DNA from 2 places in the Microbacterium sp. GXS0129 genome. Region 2 is predicted to be linked to the other one. Evidence: predicted binding sites of a transcription regulator. Region 2 holds the regulator's gene; the other holds the start of a gene.
The links. The regulator LexA, encoded in region 2, represses DNA repair genes until DNA is damaged. The targets are predictions, from matches to a motif close to TCGAACANNTGTTCGA.
Positions count from the first base shown of each region.

Region 1: a site for LexA is predicted at 1,395-1,410, ahead of ACIQJ5_RS05995 (DUF222 domain-containing protein). Genes of this name have one in related genera too.

Region 1 is NZ_JBIZVZ010000001.1:1,313,201-1,316,668, reverse strand. It holds gene ACIQJ5_RS05995 (DUF222 domain-containing protein) at 1-1,372, opposite strand, end outside; gene ACIQJ5_RS05990 (GNAT family N-acetyltransferase) at 1,755-2,192, opposite strand; gene ACIQJ5_RS05985 (acetyl-CoA C-acetyltransferase) at 2,212-3,396, opposite strand; gene ACIQJ5_RS05980 (CoA transferase subunit B) at 3,407-3,468, opposite strand, start outside.
Region 2 is NZ_JBIZVZ010000007.1:79,941-83,408, forward strand. It holds gene metE (5-methyltetrahydropteroyltriglutamate--homocysteine S-methyltransferase) at 1-1,205, shown strand, start outside; gene lexA (transcriptional repressor LexA) at 1,268-2,005, opposite strand; gene ACIQJ5_RS17155 (LysM peptidoglycan-binding domain-containing protein) at 2,253-2,645, shown strand; gene ACIQJ5_RS17160 (histidinol-phosphate transaminase) at 2,979-3,468, shown strand, end outside.

The sequences.
Region 1 (3,468 bases), on a different contig from region 2:
CCCACTCGTGGTTGTGGTCGAGATCCGTACGCCTCACGGGGACCCGGCATCCGGGGTGTCTGCAGTGCTGATGACGGTGGGTGAGGAATCGCTTCATCTCCGCCGTCGGGCGATAGCGATCAGTGGCGAGGACAGCGCCGTGGATTGGATCGGTGAGCAGTCGGTCCCAGCCGACGACTCCGCCGGCGAGCTGGCGAGCCGTGTCCGCATCGATCGGCACCACGCCGTCAAGCTCTGCGCCGGTGTGCGTGATTCCCATGAGAGTGAGTGCGGGGACCATCACCGCCACGGTCGCACGTATCGCTCCGACAGCCGTGTCCACACTGGTCGGTGCACTGGTCAGGAGCAGATCCGCGAGGAGGTCCGCGCGCATCTGGTCGACGGTGCGCGTGTCCTTGTACGGCGATTGCTCAGGATCTGCTGCTGCGCCCTCGCCAGCCACGACATTCGCCGTCGTCCAGGAGGCTTGTGCACGTTCGACATCGCCCGCTGCGCCCTTCGCACCGTGAACAGTGCGGGTGCCGTTCGCCCTGGTTGCGCCGTCCCTGACGCTGACGGCCCTCGCACCATCCGAACAGTTCGCGCCATTCGCCCAGCGTCGAGGGTCCTGGGCGGCCGGCCGAAACCCTCGAGGGCGATCGCCGCGCTGGCCGCGAAGAGCGTGCGCCATCTGGTCCAGCCGGTCCTTCACCCCGTGCGCAAGGACCGACGGAAGGTACGCGTGAAGCGTGGACATGCCGTCCACGTCATCCGTGATCCACACGGCTCGCGACGTGTTCGCGATGCGGTGGCGTTCCGTGATGCCGATTTGCTGCACCTCCTCCGCAACGCTGGCCAGCATCGCCCGCAATCGGTTGGGCGACTCGACACGGGCGAGCGTCAACGCCCGCTCGATGAACGCCTCCCGCGCCGGGCCCGCGGTGATCGGCGCACCCGCGTTGACGACCACGTGCGCGTGAGCCATCAGGATCTCTCCCGTGGACACCGCTGCGTGCACCGCGGGGAACTCCCACACCAGTCGATACGCGTCGGACATGCGGCGTTGAACGGTGCGATCGCTGATGTGAATCACCGCTCCGACCTCTGCCGCAAGTGAGCGCAGACCGAGGTCACTGTGTGAAGACTCCCCCGACGCCCCCGACAGCGCTACGAGATCCGCGAGCAGGGCCGCTTCCATGGCCTCGGTGGCGGCACGGGAACGCGTCACCGCGGCCACCGCATCGATGTATGAGTTCAACACCTCCGGCGTCGCCATTGCCGGGCCGAGCACCCGCCCCGCAGAACCGCGCGAAGGCGGAAGCTCCGTCCGGTTCGAGGGGTGCGGAGCAAAGCCGTTTGCCCGGGCCTCGCCGCTCATTGGTGCTAATGTCATGGCCCAATGCTGGCACTTTCCGTCGTTCCTATGTTCGACAACTGCGGATCTGTGGATAGATCTTCTGCGCCCAGCATGCGGCGCTGTGTCGTTTCACCGCACCCGCACGTGGCGGTGTCGTTTCACCGCACCCCGCACGGGGCGGTGTCGTTTCACCGCCCCGCAGAGGCCGGGATCATCCCCGCCCCGCGCACCGCTGCACAGCGCACACCGCACGCGCCACGCAGTGCACGGCACGTTCCAGACGAATCACCCCGCACCGCACACGGCACGCCGCGCACGCCACGCACACCCCGGTACAGCGCACATCTGCTCCCCAGAAGAGCAGCGTCTCACCGCCGATCAGACCCCACCACCGCTGTCTCGTGATGTGGAACGAGGCTCAGAGTGATATCGCGTACTGCACGAATCCGGTGTCTCGTGCCACCCGGTCGTACAGCGACCGCGCGGTGGAGTTCCCCGCGGCGGTGAGCCAGTAGACCTTGTGGCAGGCGTTCGAGCGCGCCCACGTCGTCACATGCTCGATCAGCGCTGTCCCCACTCCGTCCCCGCGCGCCGCGGGAGAGACGAACAGGTCTTCCAGGTAGCAGTACGGACGCATCGACCAGGTAGCGGGATGCGTGAGCCAGTGGACGAGGCCGACGGCCGCGTCCCCCTCCCACGCGAGGGCACCGTTGATCTGGCGCCCGTCCACCACGCGCGCGAAGGTCGAGGCGGTCGTGGCCTCGTCGATCTCCGTCTCGTAGAACGAGAGGTACCCCGCCCACAGCTCACGCCACACGGGCTCATCGATGAGGGACACCGCGCGGATCTGCACCATGCCCTCAGCTTAGGCAGCCTCAGCGCGTGAGGATGAGCGCCTCACCCTGTCCCCCGCCTCCGCACAGGCCCACGGCGCCGGTCCCCGACCCGCGCCGTGCGAGTTCATGAGCGAGATGCACGACGAGGCGAGCCCCGCTCGCACCGATCGGGTGACCGATCGCGATCCCGCCGCCGTGGATGTTGACACGGTCCTCGTCGACGCCGAGGGCGCGCTGTGACGCGGCGACCACAGCTCCGAACGCCTCGTTGATCTCGAACAGGTCGACATCCTCCGCGGTGATCCCCTGCTTGGACATCGCCTTCGCAATGGCATCGGCCGGCTGGAGCTGCAGCGAGTTGTCGGGTCCCGCCGTCTGGCCGCTCGCACCGACCACCGCCAGGATCGGCCATCCCTGCGCCGCCGCGTGCTCACGTGAGGTGAGGACGAGAGCCGCTGCGCCGTCCGAGATCGGCGAGGAGTTGCCCGCCGTGATCTGACCATCGGCGCTGAAGGCCGGGCGAAGTCCCCGCAGTGTCTCCATCGTGGTCGCCGGGCGGACGCCCTCATCGGTGGTCACCAGGACCGGGTCGCCCTTGCGCTGCGGTACTTCGACCGTGACGAGTTCGTCGGCGAGAACACCGGATTCCGCTGCGGCGGCCGCGCGCTGGTGCGACAGCATCGCGACGCGATCCTGTGCGTCCCGATCGACGCCGAAGCGCGGGTTGTGGCGCTCGGTGGACAGCCCCATGCTCTCCCGGTCATAGGCGTCGGTGAGACCGTCGAACGCCATGTGATCGAGCACCTCGACGCTGCCGTACTGCCACCCGTCGCGCGAGCCCATCAGCAGGTGCGGCGCGCGAGTCATCGACTCCATGCCACCGGCCACCACCACTGTCGCGTCACCCGAGCGGATCATCCGCGCGGCATCGATCACGGCGGTGAGGCCGGACAGGCACACCTTGTTCACGGAGGACGAGTGGACGTTCCACCCGAGACCCGCACCGACGGCCGCCTGACGCGCGGCGTTCTGGCCGGAACCGGCGGGAAGCACCTGCCCCATGACCACCGCGTCGACGGCCTCGGCCGCGATCCCGCCCTTCTCCAGTGCGCCACGGATCGCGAGCGCTCCCAGCTGCGGGGCGGTGAAGGACGCGAGCTGACCCTTGAGGCGGCCCTGCGGCGTGCGTGCGGCGGCGACGATGACGACATCGGTGGGGTTCATGATTCCATCCTCACGGATTCTCAACGGACAGGGATTCAGGGACGATGAGCGCAGGCTGGGTGGTCGAGACGA
Region 2 (3,468 bases):
TCCTGGCGCGCGGTCTGGTGGATGGCCGTGAGTCGATCGCCGCCGATCTGGAGGCCGCGACCGCGGCGCTGGCGGATCGCGCCGCGGCACCGGGCGTGCGCGTCGATGCCGTACGCGCCCGCACCGCGTCCCTTGCTGCCGCGGACTTCGAGCGCGGCAACGAGGAGGAGCGCGTCGCCGAGCAGACCGCCGCACTCGGGCTTCCCGTGCTCCCCACCACCACCATCGGATCGTTCCCACAGACCGGTGACATCCGCCGTGCTCGTGCCGCGCACGCCAAGGGCGAGATCGATGACGCCGCCTACGAGGGATTCCTGCGCGAGGAGATCTCCCGTGTGATCGATCTGCAGCACGACCTCGACATCGACGTGCTGGTGCACGGCGAGGCCGAGCGCAACGACATGGTGCAGTACTTCGCCGAGCTGCTCGACGGCTTCGCGGTCACCCAGAACGGCTGGGTGCAGTCGTACGGCTCCCGTGCCACGCGCCCGTCGATCCTCTGGGGCGACGTCTCCCGTCCGGCGCCGATGACGGTGCGCTGGGCCGAGTATGCGCAGTCGCTCAGCCAGAAGCACGTCAAGGGCATGCTCACCGGCCCGGTGACGATCCTGGCGTGGTCCTTCGTGCGCGATGACCAGCCGCTGGCCGAGACCGCGAACCAGGTGGGCCTGGCGCTGCGGGACGAGATCGCCGACCTGGAGAACGCCGGGATCCAGATCATCCAGGTGGACGAGCCCGCTCTTCGCGAGCTCCTGCCGCTGAAGGCGGACGACCAGGCGGCGTACCTCGACTGGTCGGTCGGATCGTTCCGGCTCGCGACCGCGGGCGCGCGAAACGCCACGCAGATCCACACGCACCTGTGCTACTCCGAGTTCTCCGTCGTCATCGACGCGATCACCGCGCTGGACGCCGATGTCACCTCGATCGAGGCCGCTCGCAGCCGCGGCGACGTGATCGACGACATCCGCGACTCCGGCTTCCCGCACGGCGTCGGACCCGGGGTGTGGGACATCCACTCGCCGCGTGTTCCCTCGGTGGACGAGCAGCAGGCGATCCTGCAGCGTGCGGTGGACGCGCTGCCGCACCAGCTGGTGTGGGCGAACCCGGACTGCGGTCTGAAGACGCGTGGCTATGACGAGACGGTCGAGTCGCTGCGCAACCTCGTGGCGGCCACGAAGAACGTCCGCGCCGGCATCAGCGCCTGAGCTGACAACGCCAGAGGGCCCCGGATCTCGGATCCGGGGCCCTCTGGCATTGGTGAGGAGGATCAGACGGCGCGCAGCACCGCCACGACCTTGCCCAGGACCGTGGCCTCGTCGCCGAGGATGGGCTCGAACGCCGTGTTGCGGGGGAGCAGCCAGGTGTGACCGTCACGACGACGGAAGGTCTTGACCGTCGCCTCGCCATCCAGCATCGCCGCCACGATGTCACCGTTGTCCGCGTCGTTCTGCACGCGCACCACCACCCAGTCGCCGTCGCAGATCGCGGCGTCGATCATCGACTCGCCGTTCACCTTCAGCATGAACAGCTCGCCCTTGCCCACCAGCTGTCGGGGCAGCGGGAAGATCTCCTCCACCTGCTGCTCCGCGGTGATCGGCACACCCGCTGCGATCTGCCCGACCAGCGGCACGAGCGCGGCGTCTCCGACTGGTGTCATGGCGTCAGCGGGATTCTCGGCAGCGGTGCCGGGAAGGTCGATCAGGACCTCCATCGCCCGCGTCTTGCCGGGGTCGCGTCGCAGGTAGCCGCTGAGCTCGAGCTGGCCGAGCTGGTGCGTGACGCTGGAGAGGGATTTGAGGCCCACGGCGTCCCCGATCTCGCGCATGCTCGGCGGATAGCCGTTGCGTGCGATGGAGCGCTGGATGACCTCCAGAATGGCGAGCTGCTTCTCGCTCAGGCTGCGACGGCGCCGCGTTCCCGCGCGACCGGTGCTCTCCACGGGGCGATCGGAGCCTGTCGCGGGGCCGCTCTCCAGCGTGGTGTCGGGGCCGGATGCCTCGCTCATGTCCTTGCTCCTTCGGGCGAAAACGCCAATGTCGGTGGTCCGTGGTGTGCTGTGCGTATCGAAACCGTATCCGAGTTTCGAACGATCCGAGGACTTTTGTTCGAGCGTGTCGCTGATCTTGATCAGCCGGGTTTCGAAAAACGGGTTGACGGATTCGTACATCGAACATATATTCGGTACGTAGGTTCGCATCCGGCCCTCCCGGCCGAGGACCGGATGCGAACCATACCGAGAGGGAGGACAGATCATGAGCACCATCAGCGTCACCACCGGCGTCACCGCCCCGCAGGCCCCGCGTCTCACGTCGGCGTCTCCCCGGACACGTCTGCGCATCACCACCCGCGGTCGCCGCGTGCTCGCCGTCCTCGCGAGCCTTCCCCTCATCGCCGCCATCGCCGTCGCCGTGCTCAGCGGCGGGTCGGCCATCGCCTCCCACGAGGCCGGGGCCCCGGCGGGTACCTTCACCAACATCTCGGTGATGCCCGGTGACTCGCTCTGGAGCATTGCGACCACCGTTGCTCCGGAGGCGGACCCGCGCGACGTGGTCGCGGAGATCTCCCGCCTGAACAACCTGCACTCGGACACGCTGTCGGCGGGGCAGACCCTCGCCATCCCGAGCTCGTATTTCGACGCCGAGTAATCCTCCGGGCCTGCCGCACCGACTGGTGCGCGAGGTCCCCGTTCGATTCAGCCGGTCCGCGCATCTTCCCTCTCGTGCACGGACCGGCTTCGTCGTTCCCGGGTGACTGAGCGGATCCCGTACGGCGTCGGGGTGGCCGGACGGACAGTCTGCGCGTGCGGTGGGGCACACCTCGTCCCGGTGCCGCGCGATTTTCGTCCGTCCTGCGGAGGGTCGTCATCCCGGTGCCGGATCGGTGCACGGGATGCCCCGACGGGGACGCATCGTCCGGCCGTGTCCGATCATGACGGTTCAGAATGGGCGTCGCGGTGCCGCGCGGCCTAGCATGGAGCGGTGACTGCCTCTCTCGGTGACCTTCCCCTTCGTGATGATCTGCGCGGGATGACGCCCTACGGCGCCCCGCAAGCCGCTCTGCCGGTGGCACTCAACGTCAACGAGAACACGCATCCGATTCCCGACGATGTGGCGAGTGGGATCATCGACGCGATCTCCCTCATCATCCGCGACGTCAACCGGTACCCCGACCGCGAGTTCACGGCGCTCCGTGAGGCCTTCGCGAAGTACCTGGGGCACGGCCTCGGCGCAGAGCAGATCTGGGCCGCGAACGGCTCCAACGAGGTGCTTCAGCACATCATGCAGGCCTTCGGCGGGCCCGGGCGCACGGTGTACGGTTTCGGCCCGACCTATTCGATGTACGGTCTGCTCGCCCGCGGCACCGGCGCGACGTGGGCTGTGGGGGAGCGGGGTGTGGACTACACCCTGACGGCGGAGTCGGCTGCGGCGCAGGTGCGGGCCGCCGCACCCGACATCGTGCTGCTCTGCT